Regions from separate parts of the Dellaglioa sp. L3N genome, predicted to be linked through region 3. Evidence: predicted binding sites of a transcription regulator. Region 3 holds the regulator's gene; each other region holds the start of a gene.
The links. The regulator LexA, encoded in region 3, represses DNA repair genes until DNA is damaged. The targets are predictions, from matches to a motif close to CNAACANNTGTTNG.
Positions count from the first base shown of each region.

Region 1 (4,724 bases), 270 kb from region 3:
TGTAGTTTTGTACGATCTTCTAATTCCAAAACACGATCAACCATTTGTTCAACGGATTGACTCGTAATTTCATGACCATCATTTGGACAAATGGGATGCCCCACTCTTGCCCATAATAATCTTAAATAATCATTAATTTCAGTTGCCGTCCCAACTGTTGAACGTGGGTTTTTTGAAGTCGTTTTTTGGTCAATTGAAATCGCAGGTGATAACCCATCAATCGAGTCAACATCTGGCTTATCCATCTGACCTAAAAATTGACGTGCATACGCAGATAAACTTTCAACGTAACGTCGTTGGCCTTCAGCGTAAAGGGTATCGAAAGCTAAGGAACTTTTCCCCGATCCTGAGAGCCCAGTGATGACAACTAGCTTGTCTCTTGGGATAGTGACGTCCACATTTTTTAAATTATGGGCACGTGCACCATGAATCACAATTTTATCGTTTTTCAAGAAAAATCCTCCTATTATAACATCTGTGTTTTTAATTCTAGTACAGTATCACGCAATGATGCAGCCGTCTCGAAATCTAATTTTTTAGCAGCTTCTTTCATTTGTTCTTCTAAGCGATCAACCATATCTTGTTGTTCTTTTTTATCCAAATCCAAAAACTCAGTTTCAGTAAATGTCTTAACTGTTCCTGAATTATCTTCAATTTTAGTTGGTGTAATTAACTCACGAATTGCCTTTTTAATTGTAGTTGGTGTAATATTATGCTCTTTATTGTAAGCCATTTGGATATCACGGCGACGTTGTGTTTCTTCAATCGCAGCCTTCATGGAATCCGTTTCTTTGTCAGCATACATAATGACACGCCCATTCTCATTACGAGCAGCACGTCCAATTGTTTGAACTAATGACCGTTCACTACGTAAAAAGCCTTCTTTATCAGCATCTAAAATAGTCACCAATGATACTTCAGGGACATCAATTCCTTCACGCAACAAATTAATCCCAATTAAAACATCAAATGTCCCCAAACGTAAATCACGAATAATTTTCGTTCGTTCCATTGTCTTAATATCACTATGCAAGTACGCAACTTTCATCCCTAATTCTTTCAAATAATCAGTTAAATCTTCCGACATTTTCTTGGTCAAAGTTGTGACAAAAACACGTTCATTTCGTTCAACACGCAAATTTATTTCGCCGACTAAATCATCTATTTGGCCCATAATTGGACGCACTTCAATAATTGGATCAAGTAGTCCCGTTGGTCGAATGATTTGTTGAACAACATTTGTTGTCCGTTCCATTTCATAAGGTCCTGGCGTCGCAGACATATAAATAACTTGGTTAACATGCCCTTCAAACTCAGCAATCGTTAATGGCCGATTATCTAGCGCACTGGGTAAGCGAAATCCATAATCTACCAACATTTGTTTACGAGCACGATCACCATTGTACATGCCTCGGATTTGAGGCATCGTAACATGCGATTCATCCACTACAATTAAAAAATCTTTTGGAAAGAAATCAATTAATGTATAAGGCGGTTCGCCAGGTTTACGACCATCCATATGTCGTGAGTAATTCTCAATACCGGATGTGTAGCCCATTTCACGTAACATTTCCAAATCATAAGTTGTCCGTTGCTCTAGCCTTTGAGCTTCTAGTAATTTTTCTTCGCCTTTTAATTCTTTTAATCGATCAGCAAGTTCCGTTTCGATGCCTTCAATTGCATGGTCCATCACATTGTCATTTGTCATAAAATGAGTTGCGGGGAAAATAGCCATATGTTCTAATTCACCCATCACTTCACCCGTTAATGAATCAACTTCACGGATACGATCAATTTCATCGCCGAAAAATTCAACACGGACAGCCTTTTGGTCACGAGATGCAGGGAATATTTCCACAATGTCTCCGTGGACTCTAAAACGGCCACGTTGAAAATCAATATCATTTCTTTCAAATTGAATATCCACCAATTTTCTAAGTAAATCGTCACGTTCCATTGTCATTCCAGTCCGTAGAGAAATAACATGATCTCGATACTCTGTTGGATCACCCAATCCAAAGATACTTGAAACAGAGGCAACCACAATGACATCATTACGTTCTAATAATGAACTGGTTGCTGAATGTCGTAATTTATCAATTTCATCATTAATGCTTGAATCCTTTTCAATGTACGTATCACTTGAAGGGACGTACGCTTCTGGTTGATAATAATCATAATAACTCACAAAATATTCTACCGCGTTATTCGGAAAGAATTCTTTTAATTCGCCATATAATTGACCAGCTAATGTTTTATTATGTGCAAGCACTAACGTCGGACGATTAACATCCTTAATCACATTCGCAATCGTAAATGTCTTACCTGTTCCTGTTGCACCCATTAAAATTTGTTCTTTTTCCCCATCGTTCAACCCATTTACTAAAGTTGCAATAGCGTTGGGTTGATCACCAGTTGGTTCGTACTTTGATACTAAATCAAAAACACCATCATCATGTCTATCAATCAAGTTAATCCCTCCAATGCCATTCTTTTTTTAAATAAAAAAAGCCCGGAATAACCTACCAGGCTCATTTAAAAATGATTATTCTCTATCAATTATATTAGCATACCGAACATACTTTCGCACGACATCTCACTTATTTTTTCAAGATAACTTAATCAACTAAATAATCACGACCCCAAATAAGGCCCATCGTTTTTTCGCCAGTGTGAACACCAATAACAGGTCCAATATGACTAACTTCAACTGGTATTTCAGGATAGTTAGCTTTAATAAAGGCCACCCATTTCGCACTATCTTCGGGATTATTTGCATCAACAATACTAACACGAATCGGATAGCTGACTTCTTTAATCGCATCTGCAAAATCTGCCATCACACGTTGAAAAGCCCGTTTTTTAGTACGTTCTTTGGTTAAAGGAATAATTTTACCTTCATGATTAAAAGTCAAAATAGGTTTAATTTGCAATAAATTACCGACAAATGCGGCACTATTTGTCATGCGTCCCGTTCTAAGCAAATGGCTCAAGTTGTCCACAACAAAGAAAATACCAACTGTCTCACGCATGGCTTCTAACTTAGGCACAATTGTCTCAGCATGCTCACCTTGAGCCACTAACTGAGCCGCTTTCAATACAAGAAAAGCTTCTGCGGAACTGGCTGCTTTAGAGTCAATAGGATAAACGGTAATCCCTTCAACATTTTTCGAATAAGCACGCAAATTATCCACAAAACTTGTAATTCCTGTTGAAAGATGAATTGAAATCACTTCATCAAAGCCTTCGGCAATTAATTTATCAAAGACAACTTGCATTTGTCCCATTGTGACTTGTGACGTTGTTGGTAATTTATCAGTATTTTGCATTCTTTCATAAAATTCAGAAGAAGAAATTTCCACATCTTCTAAATAAGTTTGTTGTCCAAAAATAACAGTAATTGGTACAACAATAATCTTTTGAGCTTCGGCTACTTTTGGATCAATATACGAAGCACTATCAGTTACAATCGCGGTTTTCATTAAATTCTCCCTATGATCCTTTTTTGAACATTACCACCTTAGTAGATGGCTTTGAAACATCTAAAAATTTTTCTATAAAAAAAGATTGTTCTGTATGCATTATTTTAGCATACAACCCAATCTTTCACACATGCGTGATCTATTTTTTAATAATATCCAACGTTATTTTTTTGATTTTATCTTTATCCGTAAAATCTTCAGTTAACAATTCGGGTAAAATTTCTTTCAAAATATATTGAACACTAGCCAAATCAGAAAAGCCCAAAATTGTTTTCAAACTTTCTTGATAAATTTCAGTATAAACCGCTTCAGGATTACCTTTTTGAATTTCACCAAATGATTCATATAACAAATCTAGCTTATCAGCTACGGATAAAATTTTACCTTCTAAAGTATCATCCTTACCTTCTGATAATCGACGACGATAAGCATCTTGAAATTCTTCTGGAATTTCATTTTTAATAAAGTTTTCAGATAATGATTCTTCAACGTTTGCTAACATTTCTCTTAACGTCGGCGTTGCATACTTCACTGGCGTTTTAATATCACCAATAAACCGTTCTGTATAATCATGATTCAATGCTTTTTCATATAACATGCGCCAATTAATCTTATTACCAGCGTTTTCTTCAACGTCCCCTAAAAATTGAGCAGCCTCTGTTACTTTGAATGAATGCTCAGCTACCGAATGTTCTTCATATTTAAAATAACCTGGTGCTCGTCTCAGTGTTTCTAAATTGCTTAAACTTTGTAGGTATTGATGCATTCCCATATTAACAGCTCCTTCTCATTTTTTACTTAAATTTTTACAATCTTACCACATATTGAAAAGACAATTCAAGCGTCACTAGTTATTAACAAAAAGCTTATACCTTTTTAATCATTATAAAAAAGACAACATTTAGAAAAAAAATCTCTAAGTGTCGCCTTTTTGGTATAATCAACTTTTATTTTTAAGTGCTTCTATCACACTATTTTCAAATTAGGCGTTAACAATAGCCATAATAGCTTCTTCAAAGGCAAGACACTTAGCTTGAGCCTTCTCATTAGTGTCAGCTTGTGTTCCCACGTAAAATTTAATTTTAGGTTCTGTCCCTGAAGGACGAATTGCGATCCAAGAACCATCATCTAAGATATATTTTAAAGCATTCGCTGTGGGTAATCCGATTTCTTCAGATGTGCCATCAGCTAATTGCGCCATACCTGTTGTGAAATCTTCTAACTTAGTCACTTTGTAGCCAG
Region 1 is NZ_CM142928.1:1,278,276-1,282,999, forward strand. It holds gene uvrA (excinuclease ABC subunit UvrA) at 1-452, opposite strand, end outside; gene uvrB (excinuclease ABC subunit UvrB) at 467-2,470, opposite strand; gene ACVPPR_RS06430 (DegV family protein) at 2,619-3,482, opposite strand; gene ACVPPR_RS06435 (YfbR-like 5'-deoxynucleotidase) at 3,622-4,254, opposite strand; gene ACVPPR_RS06440 (phospho-sugar mutase) at 4,465-4,724, opposite strand, start outside.
Region 1: uvrB (excinuclease ABC subunit UvrB) is a predicted target of LexA. The motif match lies at 2,574-2,587, and genes of this name have one in related genera.

Region 2 (4,724 bases), 430 kb from region 3:
GACCTGGCGAAGACATTGTGCAAGAAGCCGGTGGATTACACAAATTCATGAATTGGGACAAGGGTATTTTGACTGATTCAGGTGGCTTTCAAGTCTTTTCATTAGCTAAAATGCGTGATATTAGTGAAGAAGGTGTTAAGTTTAGAAGCCATTTAAATGGTGAAAAATTATTCTTATCACCAGAAAAAGCAATTCACATTGAAAATGCTTTGGGTGCTGATATTATGATGAGTTTTGATGAGTGTCCTCCATTTATGGAAAGTTACGATTATATTAGTAAATCAGTTGATCGGACGAGTCGCTGGGCTGAACGTGGTCTTAAAGCTCATTTAAATCCTAAAGAACAAGCCTTGTTTGGAATTGTTCAAGGTGGAGGTCATCGTAATTTAAGAGAACGTAGTGCACGTGATTTAGTTTCGATGGATTTTCCTGGTTATTCAATTGGTGGGTTATCTGTGGGTGAATCAAAAGCTGAAATGAATCGTGTCTTAGATTTTACGACGCCTTTATTACCAGAAGACAAACCACGTTATTTAATGGGTGTTGGCTCAGCTGATGCCTTGATTGATGGGGTATTACGTGGCATTGATATGTTCGATTGTGTACTACCAACACGGATTGCTAGAAATGGGACAACCATGACTTCAATGGGTCGTGTGGTTGTTAAAAATGCTAAATATGAACGTGATTTTAGACCATTAGATGAAAACTGTGATTGTTATACATGTAAAAATTATACGCGTGCTTATTTACGTCATTTGATTAAAGCAAATGAAACGTTTGGAATTCGTTTAACGAGTTACCATAATTTATATTTCTTAACACATTTGATGGCAGATGTTCGTCAAGCTATTATGGATGATAATTTATTGGAATTTCGTGAAGCATTTTTCGAACAATATGGATTTTACGATAAAAATCCTAAGAATTTTTAAATTCTTTTGAATAGGTATGGCGTTCGGTCAAAAAGTTTGATACCCTTGTCTAGTAAGAAAAAAGAAAATAGAGGTGGCTAATTAATGCAATATACTAGTATTTTGATGATTGTGGCTTTATTCGTCTTGATGTATTTCATGATGATTCGTCCACAAAAAAAACAACAACAAAAACAACAAGAAATGATGAACCAATTAAAACCTGGGGATGCTGTTGTCACTATTGGTCGTTTACATGGTGTTATTGATAGTTTTGATGAAGAAGCAAAAACTGTTACGCTTGATTGTGATGGTATTTTCTTAACATTCGAACGTTCAGCAATTGCACGTGTTATGCCAAAGACAGTTGAAGTAGATCATATCGCTAAAGAAGAAACAACAACTAGTGATGCTGCTGTTGAAGCAACTGTTGAAGAAGATAAATTTTCTTCAGATGAAAAATAATCATTTTCAAGTATTAACTTTGAGGTAATCAGAGTTAATACTTTTTTTATTGGGTCTTTTAAGTCCAAGATTCTTGTTTATTTTACTAATAAAATGTAAACTTAAACTATTAAATTAGATATTAATAAAGAGGACTGAGACCTCAAGAAATGAGAGTGGTGTGAAATGATAGAAACGCAACAAAAAGCATTGTTTATTATATTTGGTGGTACTGGTGACTTAGCAAAACGTAAATTGTACCCCTCTCTTTTTAAGTTATTTGAAAAAGGCTTTTTGGATGATAATTTTGCTGTTATTGGAACGGCACGACGTCCTTGGACTGATGATTTTTATCAAAATGTTGTCACTGAATCATTGATTGATATTAGTGAAGATAAAGTTAAAATAGCTGATTTTGCATCACATTTTTATTATCAATCACATGATGTTACTGACGTTGCACACTATGTAACTTTGAAAAAATTAGCTGACAAACTTGATGCTAAATATCAAATTGAAGGTAACCGGATGTTTTACTTAGCAATGTCGCCTCAATTTTTCGGGACAATTGCAACTCATTTAGGCTCACAACATTTAGTGACTGAAAATGGCTTTAATCGTTTAATTATTGAAAAACCATTTGGTCATGATTTTGACAGTGCCAAAGACCTGAATGATGAAATTAGGAACACATTTAAAGAAGATCAAATATTTAGAATTGATCATTACTTAGGTAAAGAAATGATTCAAAACATTCCAGCTATTCGTTTTGGTAATATTATTACGCAAACGTTGTGGAATAATCAGTATATCGATAATATCCAATTGACATTGAGTGAATCATTGGGTGTTGAAGAACGTGGTGGTTACTATGAAACGAGTGGTGCTATGCGTGATATGTTCCAAAATCATATTATGCAAGTTGTTTCATTGTTAACGATGGACATGCCAAAAGAGTTTATTGCGTCAGAAATTCGTAAAGAAAAATTGAAGGCTTTGAAAGCAATTCATATTTTAAAACCCGATGAAGTTGATGCAAACTTTGTACGTGGCCAATACGATGCTGATGAAGCTGGAACTGAAAAAGCTTATCGCGATGAAGAACAAATTGCCCCTGATTCAATGATTGAAACATTTATTGCTGGTCGTTTGACAATTGATAATGATCGTTGGGCGGGTGTCCCCGTTTATGTTCGAAGTGGTAAACGACTTGTTGAAAAAAATACTGAAATCAATATTGTCTTTAAAAATGTTGAAAAAAATATTTTTGGAACAGGTGCTGAACATGAACATTTAGGTAAAGATGTCTTAACCATTACGGTTGAACCCGATGAACGCTTTAGATTGACGATTAATACGAAAGAAATTGGTCAAGGGTTTAATACAAATAAAACTAATTTAGATTATGTTAATTCACCTGAAACCAAAGCAAATACACCAGAAGCATACGAAAAATTAATTTTGGATGCATTGAATGGTAACGCAATTAATTTTGCCCATTGGAATGAAGTTGCTAAGGCATGGAATATTGCTGATGTGATTTTAGATACATGGCACAATAATGACGATGATAAATCTGTTTTCCCTAATTACAAGAGTGGTTCAATGGGACCAGATGCATCAGAAAAATTGTTGACAGATGATGGTAATTACTGGATATATAATCCTAAAAAATAAAATGAGGTAACGTTTCGATGTTAATCGAGGCGTTATTTTTTTATATGGTGGGGTTGAAACTAGTGGATAGATAATAAAAAATAATCAGATTGAAAAAGAACGTGCGTTCGTGTAAAATGGACTAAGAAAGGGGTGAGACTAATGGCTGAATTAAACGGTATTACAATAGACGAAAAATTATTAAAAAGGAAAATTATCCATGTTGATATGGATGCTTTTTATGCCTCAATTGAAGAACGTGAACACCCTGAATTTATTGGAAAGCCATTAGTTATCGCCCATGATCCAAGAAAAAATGGTGGTCGTGGCGTCGTAGCTACGGCAAACTATGAGGCAAGAAAACTAGGAATTCATTCCGCAATGGCAGCTCAAGAAGCCTATGAGATTTGTCCTAAGGCCATTTTTCAATCACCTAATTTTACTTTATACAAAGAAGTTTCAAGTCAACTCCATGCAATATTTCATGAATATACCGAAATGATTGAGCCAATTGCCTTTGATGAAGCTTACCTTGATATTACACAAAATAAAAAGGGGCTAAAAAGCGCTATCCAAGCAGCACACATGATTCAAAGAGAAATCTATCAAAAATTACGTTTAACCTGTTCAACAGGTGTTTCATACAATAAATTTTTGGCTAAATTAGCATCAGACTATAATAAACCGGCAGGTATGACGTTAATTCTGCCTGAAGATGTCATTCCGTTTTTATCTGAATTACCAATTGGCAAATTTAGAGGTGTCGGGAAAAAAACGGCACCTAAAATGATTGATCAAGGGATTCTTACTGGAAAAGAATTGTTAGAAAAATCCGAAGTTGAATTAATTCAACAATTTGGTAAATTAGGTTATTTCTTATATAAAAGGGTACGTGGCGTGGATGACCGGCCCGTTGAGTGGCAACGAGAGCGAAAATCAATTGGTAGTGAACGAACATATGGCAAGCTCTTAATGACAACTGATGAGGTTGAAACGCAACTTAGAACTATTGCACATTTGGTTTCTGAAACCTTGAACAAGCAGCAAAAGCATGGCAAGACATTAGTTATTAAAGTTCGCTATCAAGATTTTACGACGCTCACTAAAAGATTAACGCTCGATGAATTTATCCGTAATGATGCACCAACCATTTATTTTTATGGCCGACAGATTTTTGACGAAATTTTGGGTGCAGAAAAAGGGATTCGATTACTTGGCTTAACAATGACAAATTTAGCACCGATAGGTTTTGAGAATATGAAGCTACCATTATTTGAAAAAAAAGTGCCAAATCAGTCTTTGTAATTGCCCACAATAACCGTTATACTTAAGAGCAGCTTTGGAAACGAAAGAAGACTAATTAATTATGAAAATAACATGGCTTGGACAATCAAGTGTTCAAATTCTTACTAATGACAAGATAACGATTTTAATTGATCCATTTATTAAAGATAATCCATTAGTTAAAACGACTGTTGAAGAATTAAATCCAGACTATATTTTGGTGACGCATGCACATGCGGACCACGTTGGTGATACAATTGAATTGGCTAAAAAATCAAACGCTACGGTAATTGCAATTACTGATTTAGCGACTTATTTTAAAGGAGAAGGCTTAACTGTTGAACCTTTGAATTTTGGTGGGCAACTTAAACTACCATTTGGTTCAGTGAAGCTTGTCCCTGCGTGGCATACTGCTGCACTCGTAAT
Region 2 is NZ_CM142928.1:581,964-586,687, forward strand. It holds gene tgt (tRNA guanosine(34) transglycosylase Tgt) at 1-935, shown strand, start outside; gene yajC (preprotein translocase subunit YajC) at 1,020-1,379, shown strand; gene zwf (glucose-6-phosphate dehydrogenase) at 1,548-3,035, shown strand; gene dinB (DNA polymerase IV) at 3,177-4,319, shown strand; gene ACVPPR_RS02925 (metal-dependent hydrolase) at 4,381-4,724, shown strand, end outside.
Region 2: dinB (DNA polymerase IV) is a predicted target of LexA. The motif match lies at 3,132-3,145, and genes of this name have one in related genera.

Region 3 (4,724 bases):
CTAATGCTGGTAAAACGAGTAAGCTTAAAGAAAAACCGAACATAACATACCCGATTATTCCAAGAATGTGACCAATAATTGAAATATTATTTTTGACTGATTGAATAAGACCAATAATATTTAAAGCAAGACTAATGGATATAAAGATACAGATGATAAAAAATGTAATAATGACTAGAAAACTTAAACTGCTATCATTATTTTTAAACTCGTCCACAAGAATTGAGAGCATGATAGGCCAAGAACTTGCCATTAAAATAGCACCGAAAATATTAGAAATACCTGCAATTGTATTAATTTTTAATTTCATTATATTATTCTCTTTAGTCAGCTTTTAACGTGAATCAGTCTATTGCACGTTAATTGAATGCAAGCAGCCGAAATTACACCTGTTTGAAGTATTTATACGCTCTTTTGTATATTATTAATAATAGGTAATGCATAGCGTGATTGCAATTACTTTTTGTATTTAGGACTAAAAGTATTGTGTATTACATATCGTCTTAGAAGTATTAGCACATTAAAATACAACACATTCTGTTTAGGACATAGAAAAATTCACATATCAATTAAGATGTTAATAATGAGATGATGTTATTTTTTTCTTATGAAAAATTGTCAAATCTTGCCATTAAATAGGACATCAAGTACAATAATGGCAAGATTATAAATGGAAGTTGGCTGAGTAATGAAAATTGGAATTGATCGCATTAATTTTTTTACATCGGATAAGTATGTTGACATGGCTGAATTGGCTGAGGCTAGGGATGTGGATCCTAATAAGTATTTAATCGGGATTGGTCAGTCGAAAATGGCGGTTATTCCACCAACTCAAGATGTTGTAACGATGGGTGCGAATGCTGCAGATTTATTGATAGATGATGAAAACAGAGATAAAATTGATTTTGTTATTTTTGCAACAGAATCTGGTGTTGATAATTCTAAATCGACAGCAGCCTATGTTTCTGGTTTATTAGGATTAAATCATGTAAGGGCAGTTGAAATTAAGCAAGCTTGTTATGGTGCAACGGCTGCGATTCAATTGGCAAAGGGACATGTGGCTCTTCATCCAGATAGTCAAGTACTAGTTATTGGTGCGGATATTGCAAGATATGGGTTAAATACTTCTGGAGAGCCTACACAAGGTGGTGGTGCCGTTGCAATGATGATTACGGCGGATCCAGCGCTATTAACATTAGATGCAGACAGTGGGTTTGTAACGGAAAATGTTATGGATTTTTGGCGTCCTTTAAATCATAGTGAAGCACTTGTAGATGGCAAAGAATCACAGAATGTTTATTTGGATTTTTTTAATCAAACATGGAATGAATATAAAAATAAAACTGGATTAACAATAAATGATTTTAAAGCAATACTTTATCACTTGCCATATACAAAACTTGGCATTAAAGGATTAAGAGAGGTGCTTCCAGAAGCAAGTGAAATTAAAAAAACTGAATTAACACATGAATTTGAAGCGGCTAAAAAAGATAACAATCAGGTTGGAAATTTATATACAGGATCATTATATTTAAGCTTTATTTCTTTACTTGAAAATAGTGATGATTTAGAAATCGGTGATAGAATTGGATTTTATAGTTATGGTTCTGGCGCGGTTGGTGAATTTTTTTCTGGTAAATTGGCTGCTAATTTTAAAAGTCACTTGCCTCAAACAAATTTGGAATCACGAGTTAAAGTATCTGTTGCGTTGTACGAAAAGACCTATCAAAGTCAATTAAAAAATGATGGTGCGGATATTGATTTAGATTATGCTAATGATCAAGCTAAATTTATTTTAATTGGTAGTAGCAATATGCAGAGACAATACCGAATACAATAAAAATATTAACCGATTTAACCCCTAAGTTGAGACTAACTTGGGGGTGCTTTTTATGGCTGATGAATTGAATAAAAAATAAATAAGACAATCAATTACCACTCAAAGTTGAGTAGCAGTTGATTGCCTTGTAAGCCATTATTAAAAATGACGATAGAGTCCAATTACTTTACCTAAAATAGAGACCTTATCTAAGATAATAGGTGCCATCGTATCATTTTCAGGTTGGAGTCGGAAATAATTGTCTTCTTTGAAGAATCTTTTACAGGTCGCTTCATCGAATTCATTCATAGCGATAACAATTTCGCCATTTTCAGCATTTGACTGTTTTCTGACGATGACCTGATCGCCGTTTAGAATACCAATATTAATCATACTTTCTCCACGAATTGTTAGCATGAATAGGTCATCTGAAGAATTAAAGTCAGGTGGTAAGGGGAAATAATCAGTCACTTGTTCAACTGCTAAGATAGGAACACCAGCGGTAACAGTACCTACCATTGGAATTAAATTTTCATGACTATTAACACCAATTGCATCTAAACCAAGTGGTGTAAGTTCGATGGCTCTAGGTTTAGTAGGGTCTTTAGTTAGTAATCCTTTTTTTTCAAGTCGAGCAATGTGTCCATGAACCGTGGAAGTTGAAGATAAAGAAACAGCTTCACCAATTTCTCTAACAGTTGGCGGATAGCCTTTTGTATCCACTCGTTCATGAATAAAGCGCAAGACCGCAAGTTGCTTGCTGTCAGATGCTTTTGTCATTTCGTACACCTCATCATCATTATTTATTACTTTAATAGTAGCATATGAAAGTATCTGTTGCAAACAAACGTTCGGTTAATTCAAATGATTGTTTTTTATGATATTATCGGGTATGCTTATGAGTGAAATTTTAAGGAGTGATAGTAAATGAGTCCAGAAGATTTAACACCAAGAATAAATGAATTAGCTGCAAAAAGTAAAACTGCTGAAGGATTAACAAAATCTGAAGAAGCTGAAAGAAAAGAATTACGTGAAACCTATCTGGCATTATTTAGAGAGGGTTTTAGAAGCCGGGTTGAAATGATGCAGGTTTATGATAAATCAGGTAAAGAAGTAACCCCAGATAAAGTAAAAAAAGTGCAACGTGACAAAGGCTTACGAGACGATTAGTAAAATAGTTCACACTTTAGGTAGAATTACCTTTTCTTTTATGTCAAGATTGTGTAGAATTAATGATTGAAGTGAATTGAAAGGGGTCTTGAATTATGTCAATAGGAATGACGATTTTAATCGCCGTTATTGCGTTAGCAGTTGGACTTATCGGAGGATTTTTCGGTGCTCGTAAGTATATGGAAACATATTTACAAAAGAACCCACCAATCAATGAAGATATGTTAAGAATGATGATGGTCCAAATGGGCCAAAAGCCTTCTGAAAAGAAATTACATCAAATGATGTCATCAATGAACGCACAAGCAAAAAATAGCTCACAAAAAAAATAAGTTAATATTTTATGAACAGGCAAGGGTTTTCTTTGCTTGTTTTTTTTTCACGAAAAGGGGGCACCAGAATGAATATTTTTAGAAAACTTGGATGGTTTTTTAAACAAGAAAAAAAATCATATAGTATTGCAGTATTTTTCTTGATTTTAGTGGCAATTTTCCAAATTGTGCCACCTAAGATTATTGGAAATATTGTTGATAGCATGAGCGAAAAAGAATTAACAGTAAGCAAACTTGCTATTTGGATTGGCATTCTAATTTTTGTTGCAGTGGGTCAATACTTGTTTAGGTTTGTTTGGCGAAGAAATATTTGGGGGAGTGCTGCTCGCCTTGAAAAAATTTTACGAACTAGATTATTTAGACATTTTATGCAAATGGATCAATCGTTTTTTCAACAGAATCGCACTGGCGATTTAATGGCACATGCCACAAATGATTTAACGGCTATTCAACAAGTTGCGGGTGCTGGAATATTAACCTTTGCTGATTCAATTATTACAGGTGGAACGACTATCATAGCGATGATTTTTTTAATTGATTGGCGATTAACCATTTTGGCAATTATTCCACTACCTTTGTTAGCAGTTATGGCTAGATATTTAGGTACCAAAATCCACACGGCATTTTCTACCTCACAAGCGGCATTTTCAACATTGAATAACAAAACGCAAGAGAGTGTTAGTGGCATTAAAGTTATTAAGACACTTGGACAAGAACAAGAAGACATTGCTGATTTTGAAGAAAAAGTTCAAGAAACAATCAAAATTAATAGAAGAGTTAACTTTTTAGATGCGTTATTTGATCCTATAACAAGTTTAATTATTGGGTTATCATATGTTTTTACTATTATTTTGGGTGGTTATTATGTAACTAATAATGTTATTTCAATTGGACAACTCATTTCATTTATCAGTTATATCGCGTTACTTGTTTGGCCAATGTTTGCTATTGGGCGACTATTTAATATTATCGAACGTGGTAATGCTAGTTATGATCGCGTACAAATGTTACTTAATCAAAAAAGCGGCATTATTGATAATAAAAAAGGGTTAACTAAATCACCAGCAGGACCTTTTGATTTCAGTATTCAGCATTTTAATTATCCAGATGATGATCGTGAAAGTTTACATGATGTTAGTTTTCATATTGGTTCTGGGCAAACGCTTGGGATTGTTGGTAAAACTGGTGCTGGTAAGTCAACAATTATGAAATTAATACTGCGTAAATTTGATGCATATAATGGTATTATTACGGTTAATGATTCAGATATTAAAGAATACGCATTAGATACATATCTCAAGTCAATTGGGTATGTTCCGCAAGAAAGTTTCTTATTTTCAACGTCTATTTTTGATAATATTCGATTTGCAAATATGGATTTAACAAAAGAAGAAGTTGAAAAT
Region 3 is NZ_CM142928.1:1,011,925-1,016,648, reverse strand. It holds gene ACVPPR_RS05105 (transporter) at 1-310, opposite strand, end outside; gene ACVPPR_RS05100 (hydroxymethylglutaryl-CoA synthase) at 689-1,840, shown strand; gene lexA (transcriptional repressor LexA) at 1,979-2,599, opposite strand; gene ACVPPR_RS05090 (DUF896 domain-containing protein) at 2,747-2,989, shown strand; gene ACVPPR_RS05085 (YneF family protein) at 3,085-3,321, shown strand; gene ACVPPR_RS05080 (ABC transporter ATP-binding protein) at 3,390-4,724, shown strand, end outside.